3 regions of the Photobacterium atrarenae genome follow, and region 1 is predicted to be linked to each of the others. Evidence: predicted binding sites of a transcription regulator. Region 1 holds the regulator's gene; each other region holds the start of a gene.
The links. Region 1 encodes PurR, which represses purine synthesis genes. Its sites were predicted from a motif close to TNANGNAAACGTTTNCNTNA; they were not measured.
Positions count from the first base shown of each region.

Region 2: glpX (class II fructose-bisphosphatase) is a predicted target of PurR. The motif match lies at 1,929-1,948, and genes of this name have one in related genera.
Region 3: glyA (serine hydroxymethyltransferase) is a predicted target of PurR. The motif match lies at 2,503-2,522, and genes of this name have one in related genera.

Region 1 is NZ_CP101508.1:1,393,916-1,399,718, reverse strand. Features, by position in the region: gene NNL38_RS06580 (heme/hemin ABC transporter substrate-binding protein) at 1-5, shown strand, start outside; gene NNL38_RS06575 (FecCD family ABC transporter permease) at 23-1,060, shown strand; gene NNL38_RS06570 (heme ABC transporter ATP-binding protein) at 1,057-1,872, shown strand; gene purR (HTH-type transcriptional repressor PurR) at 2,337-3,344, shown strand; cyclic di-GMP riboswitch class I at 3,621-3,726, shown strand; gene NNL38_RS06560 (TfoX/Sxy family DNA transformation protein) at 3,854-4,447, shown strand; gene NNL38_RS06555 (hypothetical protein) at 4,763-5,155, shown strand; gene NNL38_RS06550 (carboxymuconolactone decarboxylase family protein) at 5,306-5,803, shown strand, end outside.
Region 2 is NZ_CP101508.1:191,403-197,205, forward strand. Features, by position in the region: gene NNL38_RS00930 (ferredoxin--NADP reductase) at 1-65, opposite strand, end outside; gene NNL38_RS00935 (helix-turn-helix transcriptional regulator) at 79-696, opposite strand; gene glpX (class II fructose-bisphosphatase) at 860-1,867, opposite strand; gene glpK (glycerol kinase GlpK) at 2,067-3,584, opposite strand; gene NNL38_RS00950 (MIP/aquaporin family protein) at 3,629-4,474, opposite strand; gene NNL38_RS00955 (hypothetical protein) at 4,553-4,816, shown strand; gene zapB (cell division protein ZapB) at 5,132-5,374, shown strand; gene rraA (ribonuclease E activity regulator RraA) at 5,486-5,803, opposite strand, start outside.
Region 3 is NZ_CP101508.1:2,630,932-2,636,734, reverse strand. Features, by position in the region: gene purL (phosphoribosylformylglycinamidine synthase) at 1-341, shown strand, start outside; gene NNL38_RS12410 (hypothetical protein) at 601-996, shown strand; gene glnB (nitrogen regulatory protein P-II) at 1,121-1,459, shown strand; gene NNL38_RS12400 (YitT family protein) at 1,534-2,145, opposite strand; gene glyA (serine hydroxymethyltransferase) at 2,652-3,902, shown strand; gene nrdR (transcriptional regulator NrdR) at 4,082-4,531, shown strand; gene ribD (bifunctional diaminohydroxyphosphoribosylaminopyrimidine deaminase/5-amino-6-(5-phosphoribosylamino)uracil reductase RibD) at 4,580-5,704, shown strand; gene NNL38_RS12380 (riboflavin synthase) at 5,717-5,803, shown strand, end outside.

The sequences.
Region 1 (5,803 bases):
ACTAACTGACCCGAATAACACTATGCAGTTTCAACGCATTCCTGCCGCCATTATTTTTCCGCTAGGCCTGCTGGTCCTGGCAGCCGCGATCACCAGCTCGGTCGTCGTCGGTCCGATGGGTATCAGCTTTAGCGACAGCCTGAAAGCCCTGCTGCCCTGGCAGCCCGAGCTCCCGGCACATATTCAGATTGTGATCCACCAAATCCGGCTGCCGCGCACCCTGCTCTGTATTGCCGTCGGGGCCATTCTGGCCCTGTGCGGCGCCGTGATGCAAGGCCTGTTCCGAAACCCGCTGGCTGATCCCGGCATTATCGGCGTTTCCGGCGGTGCCAGCCTGGGCGCGGCTTTGGCGATTGTTGTATTTGCACCGCTGGCAACAAACTATCCATTGCTGCTCTCGCTGGGCACCGTACCAGTCTTCGCGTTTGTCGGCGGCGCGGTGAGCACCTACCTGGTCTATCGCCTCGGCACTGACAAAAACGGCACTTCAGTGACCGTCATGCTATTGGCCGGGGTGGCCATTGCTGCGCTTTCCGGCGCTGCAATGGGCCTGATGAACTATCTGGCCGATGATCAGGCGCTGCGAGATCTGTCTTTATGGAGCATGGGCTCGCTGGCTGGCGCGACTTGGCCGGGGATCGCCCTGGCGTTCGTGGCCTTAGGAGCCCTGATGCTGCTGTTTGATCGCGATGCCAATGGCCTCAATGCCTTCTTGCTCGGTGAAGCGGAAGCCCGGCATATGGGCATCAATGTCCAGCGGCTCAAACGTCGTTTGATCCTGCTGTGCGCTGCCGGTGTCGGGATCTGTGTTGCCTTGAGCGGCGTGATTGGCTTTCTCGGCCTGATCATCCCGCATCTGGGCCGTATGCTGTGTGGTCCGAACCACAAAACCTTGCTCCCACTTTCAGCGCTGCTGGGGGCACTGGTACTGCTGGTGGCCGATATGCTGGCGCGTGTCGTGGCTGCCCCGACGGAATTACCGGTGGGGATTATTACCGCGATTCTCGGCGCGCCATTCTTTATCTTTATGCTGATGAAGCAACGAGGCAGAATGTCATGACTCCTCCTCAAAATCCTGTCTCGGCACCCGAGCATCCGACCCCCGCGATTGAAGCCCGTGCGTTGAATCTGACCCTGGGCGGAAAGAAGCTGCTGGATGATTTTAGCCTCAATATTGCCAGCGGCGAACTGACCGCCCTGCTCGGACCGAATGGCGCCGGAAAAAGTAGCCTGTTGAAAGTATTGTGCGGTGAAGCCGAAGGCGGTGGCACAATTCGCTTTTTTGGGAAAGAGCGCAAAGATTACCCACCAGCTACGCTGGCCAAACACCTGGGTATCTTGCCGCAGCACAGCAACCTGGCCTTCGCCTTTACCGCCCGGGAAGTGGTTGAGCTGGGCAGCCTCCCTCTACAACTAACGAGAAAAGACACCCAGGCGTTGGCGACGGAAAAAATGACCCAGGTCGACGTCCTCGAACTTCAGGACCGGTTGTACCCATCTTTATCCGGGGGGGAGAAACAGCGGGTGCACCTGGCCCGGGTGCTGACCCAACTCAGCCACGCTGGCGACCAGTGCATATTGATGCTGGATGAGCCGACATCGGCCCTGGATCTCTCCCACCAGCACCAGACCTTGCAAGTAGCCCGAACACTGGCTAACGCTGGCGCCGCAGTGATTGTGGTGATCCATGACCTCAATCTGGCCGCCCAATATGCCGACCGTTTGGTGATCGTCAACCATGGCAAGGTGCAGGCCGACGGGCCCCCCTGGCAGGCTTTAACCCCCGACACTATTCAGCGGGTCTACGGCTGGCCGGTCCATGTCAGCAAGCACCCGACCCAGGATTTTCCGGTGGTCCTGCCTGCGGCATAGCCCAAAAAGTGATTCCTGCTCAACGACCTGCTTTCTCACCCCCCCGGTTCTGCCGGGGCTATCTGATGCAACGGTCACTACATCAGATATGCATCCAAGTTTAGAAAAATTGCAGTAAGTTTGTTGATATCTATCAAGAATTATCACCTTGCGATACAGAAACGTTGCACTGTGCGCTACACTCAGTAGAATGTGATCGCAAGCGATTACACAATGCAACGCCTGAAAGGTGAGGAAGAAAGCCGCTCGTCAGAGAAGCGGCTTTTTGACGTTTTATACGCAGTATGAAACAGCATGATGGTCTTTATGAACGCAGATCATCATGCCAAACTGAACAATTATCTGGCCTGACTCCCGGAGGCATACCAGATACTTATTCAGTTTGGTACATGGCTGTTGAATGCTGTTCAGATCAATGAAGATAAATGGGCCCAGGCCCACTTTGAATTATTAGAAGAATAAGTATGGCAACGATTAAAGATGTTGCACGTTTGGCAGGTGTTTCAACCACAACAGTGTCTCACGTGATCAATAAAACCCGGTTTGTTGCAGAAGCAACTCAGAAGAAAGTTCTGGCCGCTGTAGACGAACTCAACTATGCCCCGAGTGCTGTGGCGCGTAGCCTGAAATGTAATACCACCCGAACCATCGGCATGCTGGTCACCAAGTCGACCAACCCATTTTTCGCCGAAGTAGTTCACGGTGTCGAAGAATACTGCTACGGAGAAGGCTACACCCTGATCCTGTGTAATACCGAAGGCAACCTGGAAAAACAGCGCGATTACCTGCGAATGCTGGCTGAGAAACGCGTGGATGGCCTGCTGGTGATGTGTTCCGATCTTGACGATAAGCTGCTGGCCCTGCTGGAACGCCAGAAAGATCTGCCGATGGTGATCATGGACTGGGGACCAGAGAGCCCGCATACCGACAAGATTCAGGACAATGCTGAGCTGGGCGGATATGTCGCGACCAAGTACTTTATTGAGCACGGCCACCAGAAAATTGGCTGCCTCACCGGCCATACCGAGAAACTCACGTGCCGTGAGCGCCTCAAAGGCTTCTACAAAGCAATGGAAGAAGCCAATCTGAGCGTAAATCCGGACTGGCTGATTGAAGGTGACTTTGAATGTGAATCTGCTGTTGCCGCGGCAAAGCAATATATCGCGATGGACGATCGCCCAAGCGCCATTTTCTGTTTCAATGATATTATGGCCATGGCGCTGATCAGTACCTTTGAGCAGGCCGGGCTGCGCGTACCGGATGATGTTTCCATTATCGGCTACGACAATATCGACCTGGCGCCTTACTTCTCTCCGCCGCTGACCACCATCCACCAGCCGAAGCAGCGCCTGGGTCAGAAGGCCATTGAGATCCTGATGGCACGGGTGAAAGACAAACAACATGAGCGCCGTATCTTTGAGATGGCTCCGGAATTGGTTGTCCGTAAATCTGTCAAGAAGATAAACGCTTAATTGCTTATCACTTTCAATTTTGCCATACAAAAAAACCGATAGCTTGCTATCGGTTTTTTGTTGCAATTTTGACATTGCCCTCAAGTTCTATTACTGACAAAGTTATTTATGGGTAAATCATGGGTTAGAATCGTTCTAAAACTGTGCTACCTGTTCAAAAATTGTGACTCTTGGATATTCTTGTCCCGATGATATTGCTTTATTTGTGGAAGGAGTGTCACATTTTTAAAAGTGGGACCAAGTTCAAAAATATCTTCTGAGATATGCTTATTTGTGTCACGAACAAGGCAAACCATTTGAAAGAATGGGACGCAAAGCTTCCGGCCTAAAAGTCGCTTATTTATCAATAATTAAGTCAACTTATGGTAGCGGGGTTGCCGATGGATATAGCAAGAAGTCATGCTCAGAATTCTGACAAATCCCTGACATTGCTTTTCTTTGAAATTTGCTAATCTGAATCCTCGCTCTGTTGTTAGGTGACTCAAGAAATTTTTCACCGAGAAAGAAGCATGGACAAACCAGTACTTAAAGATTCTCTTCGACTATTTCGTTGTTTTGACAATGTAAAATCACGTTCAATGTTTGGTGGCTTTGGAGTTTTCTCAGGCGAAACCATGTTTGCGTTAGTGGTTAACGACAAACTGCACCTGCGGGCCAATGCTGAAAACGAAGAACAATTCAAGAAAGCCGGATTGAGCCCGTACGTTTACAAAAAACGTGGGTTCCCGGTGGTCACGAAACATTACGCAATTCCTGAGGAATGGTGGAATGAACCGGAGAAAATCATCGAACACGCAAAGCACTCTTTTGAAGCTGCCAAGCAGGATAAAGAAAAGAAAAGCCAGAGTGGCCCAAGCCGGATCAAGGATCTGCCGAACCTGCGCTTAGCTAATGAGCGGATGTTGAAAAAAGCAGGGATCACGACCGTCGATGAGCTCTACGAAGCCGGTGCGTTGAACGCTTTCAAAGCGTTGCAGGAAACCCACCAGGACACGGTTAATATCGATTTGCTGTGGGCCCTTGAGGGTGCGGTCAGCGGACGCCATTGGTCTGTGATTCCGCAGCAGCGTCGCTCTGAGCTGTTGGCGAAATTAAACTCCTGAGCAACCCACCTATCGGTTTCTCTGAACATACCTATTTCGAAAGAGGCGATTTCCGCCTCTTTCTGCTCCCCAGTATCCCTCACTGGCCTTCCACATCATATGACTACCAGTAACTGAACAACAGTCTGCCAAGGAGCTCTCCCTCACACGACGTAGAATGTCAAATTTGCACCAAGTGAATGACATTTTTCTGTGAAGAAATGCCAAACATTGACACCACTCCCAAAGCTGTTCACAAATCAGTCAACAAGGTTTTCATCCCCTGCTGGCTCAGTAGAATTGGGGCGTCAACGCAGCCGCCGCAGGGAGGGTCTTATGTACAGCTCGCAACCTTTTCCAGGACAATCCAGCCAGATGTTCAAAGACAAGTTTTGCAAATGGCCGAAACTGATGCGTTTGTTAGTTTTGCTCAACTTGCTGCCCACCATTGTGATTGTCTTCGTCGTCCATCAGCAACTCGCCCCATTTTCAATGCTGGATGAAGTGTTGGCAGTGACCGCAGGGTTTAACGGCCTCCTCCTGTTGTGGGGGGTACTGCTTAAAATCCGCTCTAAAAAGTACTGGTATCGCAATTACCATATCGGTAAAACCATGGCTGTAGCCTTGCTGCCGGTCCTAGCTTCCGGATATCTGTTTATCTCTCAGCCCACTATGCCGGACATGGCGCAACAGCAAGAGTCAAAAGCCGTCTATATTTCGCTCAACTAAACGAATTTAAAGATTTTTTCCTCAAAACTGAAATATTTCCGGCCCCTGCTCGGTCTTGTCTCATACCCAATTCGGTATTGCTGCGTTTTTGCCAAAGATAAATGCTATCTTGGTTGCAGATGCAGCAGACAGGCAACCTAAGAGGCAGATGTGCGTATTTCAGCCAAGCAACACTATTCTTTTCTTATCAAGCCACTTCTCTGGCTTCAGAAACGCCATTACGGCCATCCTCTGAATCCGGCGCTGTTATGGGGGCGCCGCCCTGCCCTGTTCTGGCTGGTTGCCGGCTTCTTTGGCTACCTGGACCGAAAATCCTCCCCGTTAACCCCGGTGATCCGCTCACTGATCTGCGTCCGCGTTTCGCAGCTCAATCACTGTGCATTTTGTGTCGATGCTAATGGGATGAAGCTGGCCGAGCGCTGTGACTCTGTCGAAAAAATCAAAGCGCTGGCGCATTGGCAGCAAAGTGAGCTGTTCAGCCCCGAGGAGCAGGCGGTGCTGGGCTACACCGAAGCTATCACAGTCACCGGACAGCAAGTCACGGACACCATGTTGTCAACATTGAAACAATGGTACGACGAGGATGCGCTCGTAGAGCTCACAGCCCTCATCGCTTTCCAGAATCTGTCCGCCAAATTTAATACCGCC
Region 2 (5,803 bases), 1.2 Mb from region 1:
AGGCTGAATAAGTCACTGTTCCAGTGGCGGTTGGTGATGACTTCTGCGGGGATCCAGTCGGCCATAATTCTCTCCTATTTACATTTTTTGTATTCGATAAGCGCAGCGCCTCTCTCCGGCAATAATGTGTTCGTTGCGTTCGACCTGATACTCTGCGCCCAGCAGGCGCTGAAAGACGGCGAGTTCCGATTTGCATAATGAAGGGCAGCGTTTGGCGGCATGGCAAATGGGGCAGTGGTTTTCGACCAGGACGAATGAGTCGCCGTCCTGGTGCAGCTCTGCCATGTAGCCTTCCTGTTCCCTCAGTGTAGTCAGTATTTCCAGTTTTTCTCTTAAATCGGCGCTGGTCGCCATCGCCTGCTGATATTGTTCAAAGGTTTGATTCTCCCGTCGCTCAACGACTTGGCTCAGTCCGTCGGTGCCAAAAATCTCTTCAACAGAATCAAGCATTTGAATAATAAGCTCGCCGTGGCGATCGGTAAAACGGCGGTGGCCTTTTCCGGTCAGGTTCCAGTGCCGGGTCGGTCGGCCGACTTTGGCTTTGATGTCCTGAAAGTCCACCAGACCTTCTTCTTCGAGCCCCTGTAAGTGCTGACGTACGCCCATAGTCGTCAGGCTGAGCTCATCAGCCAGCATTTTTGCGGTGACCGGGCCGTCACGTTTCATCCGGTTGAGGATTTTATCAATGGTTTTCATAGCAGCTTTATTTTCCTGTGTCGGTTTATTATGTAGCCAGCCAAGTAAATAAAGCAACAGCTTTACAAATCTAAGTATAGTGGCAGACAGGAAAAAGGTGGGAAATTCAGTATGGGTGGGGATGACGGGTGGCCGGGCGCCAGCGGCACCCGGCCTGAGCCGGTTAGAGAATGTGGCCTTTGATGGCGTCATCCTTACGATCTAAGTAGTGGGTCGATTTGATCCGGCGGATGGTGCGGCATTTACCGCGGATCAGCAGGGTTTCGGTGGTGGCAATGTTGCCCTGACGGCTGATCCCGTCGAGCAGATCGCCCTTGGTGATGCCGGTGCCGGCAAAAATCACGTTATCGCTCTGGGCCATGTCTTCCATCCGCAGCACGGTGTTGGCTTCTATCCCCATCTCGCGACAGCGCGCGCTCTCAACTTCGCCCAGGCGGCGGTTGTCTGCATTATCCCCCTTGACCAGGTGGCGTGGTAGCAGGCGGCCCTGCATGTCACCGCCGAGGGCGCGGATCGCCGCGGCAGAGACCACGCCTTCCGGGGCACCGCCGATGCAGTACATCACATCGACTTCGCTGTCCGGCATACAGGTCAGGATCGAGGCGGCCACATCCCCATCGGGGAAGGCAAACACCCGCACGCCCATCGCCTGCATTTCGGCAATCACCGCGTCGTGGCGTGGCTTGGCCAGGGTGGTTACGGTCAGCGTGTCGAGGGTTTTGCCGAGGGCGGCGGCAATCTTTTCCAGGTTGACCGCCAGCGGCTGGCTCAGATCAATGACCCCTTTGGCGGCGGGGCCGACCACCAGCTTTTCCATGTACATATCCGGCGCTTTGAGGAACGAGCCCTTTTCGCCGGCGGCCAACACGGCCAGGGCGTTGTTCTGGCCCATGGCGGTCATGCGGGTGCCTTCAATCGGGTCAACGGCAATATCGACGGCATCACCGCCGGTGCCGACCTGTTCGCCGATATAGAGCATCGGGGCGTCATCAATTTCGCCTTCGCCGATCACTATCTCACCGGCAATGTCGGTTTGGTTCAGCAGGGTGCGCATCACTTCCACGGCGGCACCGTCCGCAGCGTTCTTATCGCCGCGGCCAAGCCATTTGTAGCCGGCCAGGGCGGCGCCTTCGGTTACTCGGGAAAATGCCATTGCTAAATCGCGTTTCATGGGAACTCCGGAATCTGGAAAAACTGGGGGCTGAAAATCTGGTCGCGATTTTATCACAGACCAAGGGAAACGTTTGCCTTATTTCATCAGGCGCGATTGGGGTGTGAACGGTTGGTAAGCTGACCATCCGGGTTTTATGGCGATCCATAAAAAAGAGGCCTGCTGGGCAGGCCTCCGGTTTACTTGTTACAAGGCGGGATTAGATTTCCTCTTCGTTTAGCGCCCAGCCTTTGGCGCACTCAACCGCACGCTTCCAGCCTTGGTAGCGGCGCTGACGTTTCTGCTCGTCGCCGCAAGGGATGAAGCTGCGATCCAGCTTGGCCTTGTCTTTCAGCTCGTCAATGCTGCCCCAGAAACCCACCGCCAGGCCGGCCAGGTAAGCGGCGCCCAGCGCGGTGACTTCAGTCACTACCGGACGGTGGACTTCGGTGTTGAGGATATCTGACTGGAACTGCATCAGGAAGTTATTGGCTACCGCGCCGCCATCCACGCGCAGGTTGGCCAGCTCAATGCCGGAGTCTGCCTGCATTGCATCGAGCACGTCGCGGGTCTGGTAGGCAATCCCTTCCAGGGTGGCGCGGATGATGTGGTTGGCATTGACGCCGCGGGTCAGGCCGACGATGGTGCCGCGGGCATATGGGTCCCAGTACGGTGCGCCCAGGCCGGTAAAGGCCGGCACCAGGTAAACGCCGTTGGCGCTGCCGACTTTCTCGGCAAAGTACTCGGAGTCGCTAGCATCATTAAGTAGCTTCATTTCGTCACGCAGCCACTGGATGGATGCACCGCCCATAAATACCGCGCCTTCCAGCGCATAAGCTACTTCGCCTTCCGGACCGCAGGCCAGGGTGGTCAGCAGGCCGTTCTGCGAAGCGACTTTTTCCTTGCCGGTGTTCATCAGCAGGAAGCAGCCGGTGCCGTAGGTGTTTTTGGCCTGACCGGCTTCGACACACATCTGGCCGAACAGCGCGGCTTGCTGATCCCCGGCGATCCCGGCAATTGGGATCCGGGTCCCGCCCTTACCGCCGATGTTGGTCTGGCCGTAGACTTCTGATGAAGCTTTGACTTCCGGCATCATTGACAGCGGGATATCCATCGCCTTGAGCAGTTTCTCGTCCCACTCGAGGGTGTTGATGTTGAACACCATGGTCCGCGAGGCGTTGGTGAAGTCGGTCACGTGGACACGGCCCTGGGTCATCTTCCAGATCAGCCAGGTATCGACGGTACCGAACAGCAGGTTGCCGGCTTCGGCTTCCTCGCGGGCACCTTCCACGTTATCGAGGATCCACTTGATCTTGGTGCCGGAGAAGTACGGGTCGACCACCAGGCCGGTGTTGTCGCGGATGTACTCTTCCAGGCCCTGCGCTTTGAGTTCGTTACAGATGTCGGCAGTACGGCGGCATTGCCAGACAATCGCGTTGTAGACCGGTTTGCCGGTATTTTTGTTCCAGACAATGGTGGTTTCACGCTGGTTGGTGATGCCAATCCCGGCGACCTGGTCGGAGCGGATCCCGGCTTTGGCCAGGGCTTCAACCAAGGTTGAGCTTTGCGTCGCGTAAATTTCCAGAGGATCATGCTCCACCCAGCCGGCTTTCGGATAGATTTGAGTAAATTCACGCTGTGACGAGCACACAATGTTCGCGTTGTGATCCAGCACAACGGCGCGGGAGCTGGTTGTGCCTTGATCAAGGGCAACAATGTATTTTTGCTCTGTAGTCATGATGCTTTCCTCTTGCAGTCATTATAAGGGTAGCCGAGAGCGGCTCAGGCTTTGGCGGTTTCAGGTGCTTCCGCGTCTTGTGCTGATTCAGGTTGTGCGTTGCCCGGCAGGTAGGCTCCGATCGCTTTCGGGTAGAGCCAGCCGCCGAAGGCAGCACCGCAAATTGGTGCCAGCAGTGGGACAATCAGGTATGGGATGTCTTTGCCGCCTGTCAGTGCGATATCGCCCCAACCGGCCAGGTAAGCGAAGAATTTCGGGCCCAGGTCACGGGCCGGGTTCATGGCAAAGCCGGTGAGCGGGCCCAGGGAGCCGCCGATCACGGCAATCAGGATCCCGATCAGCAGCGGGCCCATGGCGCCGCGCGGCGCACCGTTTTTCTCATCACCAATCGCCAGGATGGCAAACATCAGCACCGCGGTGATCACAAACTCCACCGCAAACGCGCCGCCGAAGGACAGCGCCGGGTTCGGGTAAGTCGAGAAAATACCGGCGGTGGCCAGGCTGGCTTCGCTACCGCGAACGATCTGCTGGCTGGCTTCAAAATCTGCAAATAGGTTGCCGTAAAGGGTGTAGACCAGCGCGGCGGTGCAGAAGGCGCCCAGCATTTGTGCGGCAATGTAGGGGCCGACTTTGCGTTTGTCGAAACCGTGGAACAGGGCCAGGGCGATGGTGACTGCCGGGTTGATGTGGGCCCCGGAAACACCGGCGGTGCAGTAGATGGCGATGGTGACACCAAAGCCCCAAACGATGCTAATTTCCCACTGGCCGAATTCGGCACCGGTCAATACCAGTGCAGCGACGCAGCCAACGCCGAAGAAGATTAACAAACCGGTGCCGATAAACTCGGCGAGGCACTCGCCAAGCAATGTGTGTTGCTTCTGGGTCGTCATGATTCAGTCCTTTTGTCAGAGTGGGGGTCATTGTTTTTCTTATTCGCTCTTAATGTACTCAAATAAAACGTGATGAAAATGTTAAGAAATAAAAACTGTGCGTTCGAGCATAAAATAAACGCACTTTTGTTCGATTGCGCAAACGTTTTCTTTTTGTCTGATAAATTCGAAAGCCAAAGGCTGGTGGTGCGGCTGGCCGGGCAGTTGATCCGTGTCGTGGCAGGTGTTTGTTCTTATCTGGTTGACCTGGAAGTAAAAAGCCCGGACGATTTGGCCGGGCTCGCCCAAATGGGGCAATATCCTGGAACATTCCAAGAGAGATACGATCAGGCTAGAAATTAGCACGCCGTCGGTGCCCGAAAATAGAGTCCGATCGCAATTTTACCCATTCTCGTAAGGCCCGGTGCGCCTGCCGATGCGCGATTACATCGCGCCTGTACCGGAAGGCGGATCGGGGTGAAGAAGGTGGCGGGAGCAGGTGGTAAAATCAGCGTCAGAATTGGGTAAAAAATGTTCACTTGCCACAAAGCAACCGAATTGTAGATGCCAGACGGCAGTGGCCTCGTTAGAATAGGCGCAACAGTAATGTAATTATGCCTGAGGGAAATTACCTTAACGGTTTAGGGTAATCAGCCAGGCGGAGACCGGGTGAACCATATGTCATTAGAAATGTTGGAAAAGCTAGAAGCCAAAGTGCAAATGGCGGTGGATACAATTTCCCTGCTGCAAATGGAAGTTGAAGAGCTGAAAGAAAAGAATGATGCCCTGGCCAGTGAAGCTCAGGAGCTGCGTTCCGGCCGCGAAGCGCTGGAGCAGGACAATGTTAAGCTGCGCAACGACCATCAGGCATGGCAAGAGCGCGTTCGCAACCTGCTGGGCAAAATGGACAGCGTGGAATAAGGCGAACTGCGGGGCGGTTGCGAGCGCAACAGCCTTGCGTCAGCGCTGAAAAAACAGAGCCGCTCGGCTCTGTTTTTTTATGGATGCGAGCTCGTCCGGGTTTGCGGCGAATTATTCGATATCCAGCGGATCGGGTGAGAGGATCACCCCGGTGTTATCGGCGTAGAGATGATCTTCAGGCAGGAAGGTCACCCCGCCGAAATTAACCGGCACATCGATATCGCCAATACTTTGCTGATCGGCGCCAACCGGGATCGACGCCATGGCATGGATCCCGAGCTCCAGTTCATCGAGCTCATCGACATGGCGCACGCAGCCATACACCACCAGGCCTTCCCACTCGTTGTCCGCTGCCAGTTGGGCAATTTCGGCGTCGACCAGCGCCCGTCGCAGTGAGCCACCGCCATCGATCAGCAATACCCGCCCGGC
Region 3 (5,803 bases), 1.2 Mb from region 1:
ACGGTATGGCGGGTTCGCGGATGCCGATTGCCGTCTCGCACGGTGAAGGCCGGGTTGAGGTTCGCGATGGCGCGCACCTGAACGCGATTGAACAGTCCGGCACGGTGGCCCTGCGTTATCTGGATAACTACGGCAACGTCACTCAGAACTACCCGGCGAACCCGAATGGCTCGCCAAACGGGATCACCGGCCTGACCACTCAGGACGGCCGCGTGACCATCATGATGCCGCACCCGGAGCGGGTGTTCCGCACCGTGGCGAACTCCTGGCACCCGGATGACTGGAATGAGAACAGTCCGTGGATGCGGATGTTCCGCAATGCCCGGGTCAATTTGGGTTAATTGCCGCGCTGACGTGATAGGACACAGCCGCTCTCTTGAGCGGCTGTTTGCTTTTTGGCGGATACCAAAGTGATGTTGCTCCGGTGGTTGCTCAGGCGCTTCTGGTGGATAGGAACCAATTCATCTGTTGTATGTCTTAAAAACACGCATCGGATGTGGGAATGAATTGAGTTGTTTAATATTTACTCATAAAATGCCGCCTGAATAGCGTATCGCCATACGATGATGGCATCCCCCGGTTTATGGAAGAGAGCAGGGAATGGAGCAACCCGGATTTAACCGCAGATTCAGCGCCGCGAAAGCGTTGGCGCTTCTGGTCATGATTAGCCTAATTCGATATCTGGACAGCTTCGCTTTGATTTTCAGTGCCAAGCACGTCGGGATTATTCCCTGGATCATCGCCCTCCTGGTGGTGCTCTCGGGGATCACGGCGATCTTTGGCTTGTTTCGCGGCAACAAATGGGGCTTTATTCCGCTGTACTTTTTTATCCCCGGAGCCACGTTGTTTTTCGGCATGAGCCTGATCCCCTATCTCCCTTTGCTGATTGAACCGGCCTATCGTGGTATGGCAGTGGTGGCCATTAATTGCGGCATTCTGATTTATGCGGTGTGGCTGCTGCTCCGGATGATGGAGCGCCATGATCTGCATTATTAACCGGTTGTTGCCCGGTCGGATTTGGTATTCATCGGTCGGATCTGTGATAATACAGTCATGATTAATCAGGCAATTGGCGCAGGAAGTGCGTTAATGACCTCTGCTCAGCAAAGGACGAGGAAAGATGAAGAAAATTGAAGCCGTTATTAAGCCGTTCAAGCTTGATGATGTTCGAGAAGCGCTTGCAGAAGTCGGCATCACCGGGATGACGGTGTCGGAAGTGAAAGGCTTTGGGCGCCAGAAGGGGCACACAGAGCTGTATCGTGGGGCCGAATACATGGTTGATTTCCTGCCGAAGGTGAAGCTGGAAATCGTGGTCGCCGATGATGTCGCTGAGCAGTGTGTAGAGACCATCATCGAAACAGCGCAAACCGGGAAGATCGGTGACGGTAAGATCTTTATGTTTGATGTTGAGCGTGTGGTCCGGATCCGGACCGGCGAGGAAGACGAAGACGCCATCTAAAACAAGCAGCGCACGGTTGTGATGGAAAAGGCTTGCCGGGTGGCAAGCCTTTCTTGATCTGTACCGGCGTCGCGCTAACCGGCAATCGCCGAGCCGCTGTAGCGTCCGGGCTTGTGGTTCATCGCCAGTACCAGGTTCAGCATCACGGCGCCCAGCACGGACAGGGCCAGGGTCATCGGGCTGACCAGGAAATAGGAGGCGATCAGAATGCAGAGATCGATCCCCATCTGCAGCTTGCCGGCTGACCAGCCGAACTTTTCCTGCAGGTAGAGCACCAGCACATTAAATCCGCCCAGGCTGGTCTGGTGGCGGAACAGGATCAGCATTCCCAGGCCCATCAGCAGGCCGCCAATCATTGCGCAATACAGCGGTTCCAGCCGGCTGATCTCCAGCACATAGTGCATATGATCGGTGATCACCGAGACCAGGCCGCCGGAGATGATGCTGGTGATGGCAAAGGCGCGGCTCATCCGGAACCAGGCCATCAGGTAAAACGGGGTGTTGAGCAGAAAGTAAAGCTGGCCGAAAGACAGGTCGACAAACTGGCTAAGTAAAAGGGCAAGACCTGTGGTGCCGCCGGTCAGCAAGTGGGCTTGCTGCAGGAAGAAAACGCCCTGGGCGACAACAAAGGTGCCCGTCAGGATTGCAATGACGTTCTCTTTATGCGAATGATGGTAACCGCTCAAAAAATCAAACTCCTTGTTTGTAGCGAATCCTGTAGACGGCGCCTTGAGCGCGGAGCAGGGATCCGGTGATCGATGTTGGCGCTATGATACGGGTGGGGCTGGGTACTGAGAAGCCTGTCACAGAAATGGTTAAACTACAGGTGTAATGATTTCGATACAACTACGTAAACTATTAATTTGTAAATTTTCTTGCAAACTGTATGTGATGAACTAAAGCGTTGTTGGTGATGCTTGCATCAAGATGAAAGGAATTCATGCTGACATGGAAAATAAACATGCAGAAATCACAAGAAAAAGCACAATCAGGACTATCTGACCCGGACCAAATTCTGTAAAATACAGCGCTATGTACCAGGGTGACGAAAACGTTTGCGTTCAGGCGGCGCCTGGGCTGATGTTTTTTCGAATTTCACCGAAAATTACTGTTTACCATTCATTCGCAGCAGGAACGGTTTTTTAGTGCTTCTGCGGGTGTATATGAGAACGATCTGAGTCAGGAGATACAGATGCTAAAGCGCGACATGAATATTGCCGATTATGACGCAGAACTTTTTGCAGCCATTCAGGAAGAGACTGCGCGTCAGGAAGAGCACATCGAGTTAATTGCCTCTGAAAACTACACCAGCCCGCGTGTAATGGAAGCACAAGGTTCTCAGCTGACCAACAAATATGCCGAAGGTTACCCGGGTAAGCGTTACTACGGCGGCTGTGAGTATGTGGATAAAGCAGAGCAACTGGCGATCGACCGTGCTTGCCAGTTGTTCGGTGCCGAGTACGCCAACGTGCAGCCACACTCTGGCTCACAGGCCAACAACGCAGTCTACATGGCGTTGCTTAATGCCGGGGATACTGTCCTGGGCATGAGCCTGGCCCACGGTGGCCACCTGACCCACGGCTCTCCGGTAAACTTCTCCGGCCGCCTGTACAACATCGTGCCTTACGGCATCGATGAAGCCGGCAAAATCGACTACGAAGAAATGGAAGCGCTGGCGGTTGAGCACAAGCCGAAAATGATCATCGGTGGCTTCTCTGCTTACTCGCAGGTTGTTGACTGGAAACGCATGCGTGAAATCGCGGACAAAGTGGGTGCTTACCTGTTTGTCGATATGGCGCACGTCGCCGGTCTGATTGCTGCGGGTGTCTACCCGAATCCTGTGCCGCACGCGCATGTGGTGACCACTACCACGCACAAAACCCTGGCCGGTCCTCGCGGCGGTCTGATCCTGTCGAACGGCGGTGAAGACCTGTATAAGAAACTGAACTCTGCCGTATTCCCGGGCGCCCAGGGCGGTCCGCTGATGCACGTGATTGCAGCCAAAGCCGTGGCGTTCAAAGAAGCGATGGAGCCGGAATTTAAAGCGTACCAGGCGCGTGTGGTTGAAAATGCCAAGGCGATGGTCGGTGAGTTCCTCGAGCGTGGTTACAAGATTGTCTCCGGCAGCACTGAAAACCACCTGTTCCTGGTCGATCTGATCGACAAAGGCATTACCGGGAAAGAAGCCGATGCTGCGCTGGGCTCAGCCAACATCACAGTGAACAAGAACAGCGTACCGAACGATCCGCGCAGCCCGTTTGTGACTTCAGGGATCCGCCTGGGCACCCCGGCGATCACCCGTCGCGGCTTCACTGCTGAAGATGCCAAGCAACTGGCTGGCTGGATTTGTGACATCCTGGACGATGTAAACAACCCGGAAGTGATCGAAGCGACTAAAGCCAAGGTGCTCGAGATCTGTCAGCGCCTGCCTGTTTACGCTTAATCCTTCTGTGTGAGCCGGCCGGCGGCGACGCTGGCCCGGCAAAGCGCAAGATGCATAAAACGGCACCTGATTCAGGTGCCGTTTTGTTTTATCAGCCAGAATCAACAGAAAAACCCGCCAGAACGCTCAACAGCGGAGCGAAATGGGTTACACTGAGGCGACGAGTATGAGGAGGCAAGATGCATTGTCCTTTTTGCGGTGCAAATGACACCAAAGTAATCGATTCCCGTCTGGTTGCAGACGGCCATCAAGTCCGTCGGCGTCGTCAGTGTCTGGCCTGTAATGAGCGTTATACGACGTTCGAAACAGCAGAGTTAGTTATGCCGCGGGTGATTAAAACCAATGGCAACCGCGACCCGTTCAACGAAGATAAGCTGCGGGGCGGCATTCAGCGTGCCCTGGAAAAGCGCCCAGTTAGTGCTGATGACATTGAGCGGGCAATCAATACCATCAAGTCACGCCTGCGGGCGACCGGTGAGCGGGAAGTGCCGTCTGAAATGATCGGCAACCTGGTGATGGAAGCGCTGAAAGAGCTGGATAAAGTGGCTTATATCCGCTTTGCATCCGTTTACCGTAGTTTTGAAGATATTCGAGAATTTGGCGAAGAGATCGCCAGATTGGAAAAATAAGTGCGGGCGGCACCCTGCCGCCGGCCTGAACCATGAAAAGCAAACCAGATGTTTTCATCGATTGACCATGCCATGATGCTGCGCGCCCTCGAACTGGCGAAACGCGGCCGATTCACCACTGCGCCCAACCCCAATGTCGGCTGTGTGATTGCCCACGGCAGTGACATTGTCGGCGAGGGGTATCATTACCGGGCTGGCCAGCCTCACGCGGAAGTGTTTGCCCTGCGGGCAGCCGGTGAGAAAGCCAAGGGTGCCACTGCCTATGTCACCCTCGAGCCTTGCTCTCATTTTGGCCGGACGCCGCCGTGCGCTGCGGCATTGATTGACGCCGGTGTTGCCCGGGTGGTCTGTGCCATGGTTGATCCGAATCCGCAAGTGGCCGGGCGGGGCCTGAAGATGCTGCGGGCCGCCGGGATCGCGGTGCAGTCGGGCTTGCTCGAAGCCGATGCCGAGGCGCTGAATCCGGGGTTTATCAAGCGGATGAAAACCGGCAAGCCGTATGTGCAGCTCAAGCTGGCGGCCAGCCTCGATGGTCGCACCGCGCTGGCGAACGGGGAGAGCAAATGGATCACCTCACCGGCGGCGCGGGCGGATGTACAGCGCTTCCGGGCCCAGGCCGGGGCGATCTTATCAACCAGTGCCACGGTACTGGCTGATGATCCGTCGCTCAATATTCGCTGGGAGGAGCTGGATGAGACGGTGCAGCAGCACTATCCGCAGGCATCGTTGCGCCAGCCGATCCGGGTGGTGATTGACAGCCAGAACCGGGTCACACCGACTCATCGCCTGATTGGCCTGCCGGGACAGACTCTGCTCGCGCGGCGTGAGCTGGGAAAAGAATCCTGGCCGGCCTCAGTACAACAGCTGGTGGTACCGGCTGCTGAGCATGGCCGGCTGGATCTCGATGCCCTGATGACCGTACTGGCACAGCAGGATATTAACCACTTGTGGGTGGAGGCGGGTGCCGCCCTGGCGGGGGCCTTGCTCTCTGCCGGGCTGGTGGATGAGCTGATTGTCTATCAGGCGCCGAAACTGATGGGCAGCGACAGCCGGGGACTGATTGACCTGCAAGGGTTCACGGCGATGACCCAGGTGCCGGAGCTGACCATCCGGGATGTTCGCATGGTGGGGCCGGATATTCGGATCTCCGCGCAAATCAAACAAGCAATTTAAGGAAAATCCTTCATGTTTACAGGCATTATTGAAGCGGTTGGGACCATTACGGCGCTGACACCGAAAGGCAAAGACATTTCTGTGACGGTGGATTCCGGC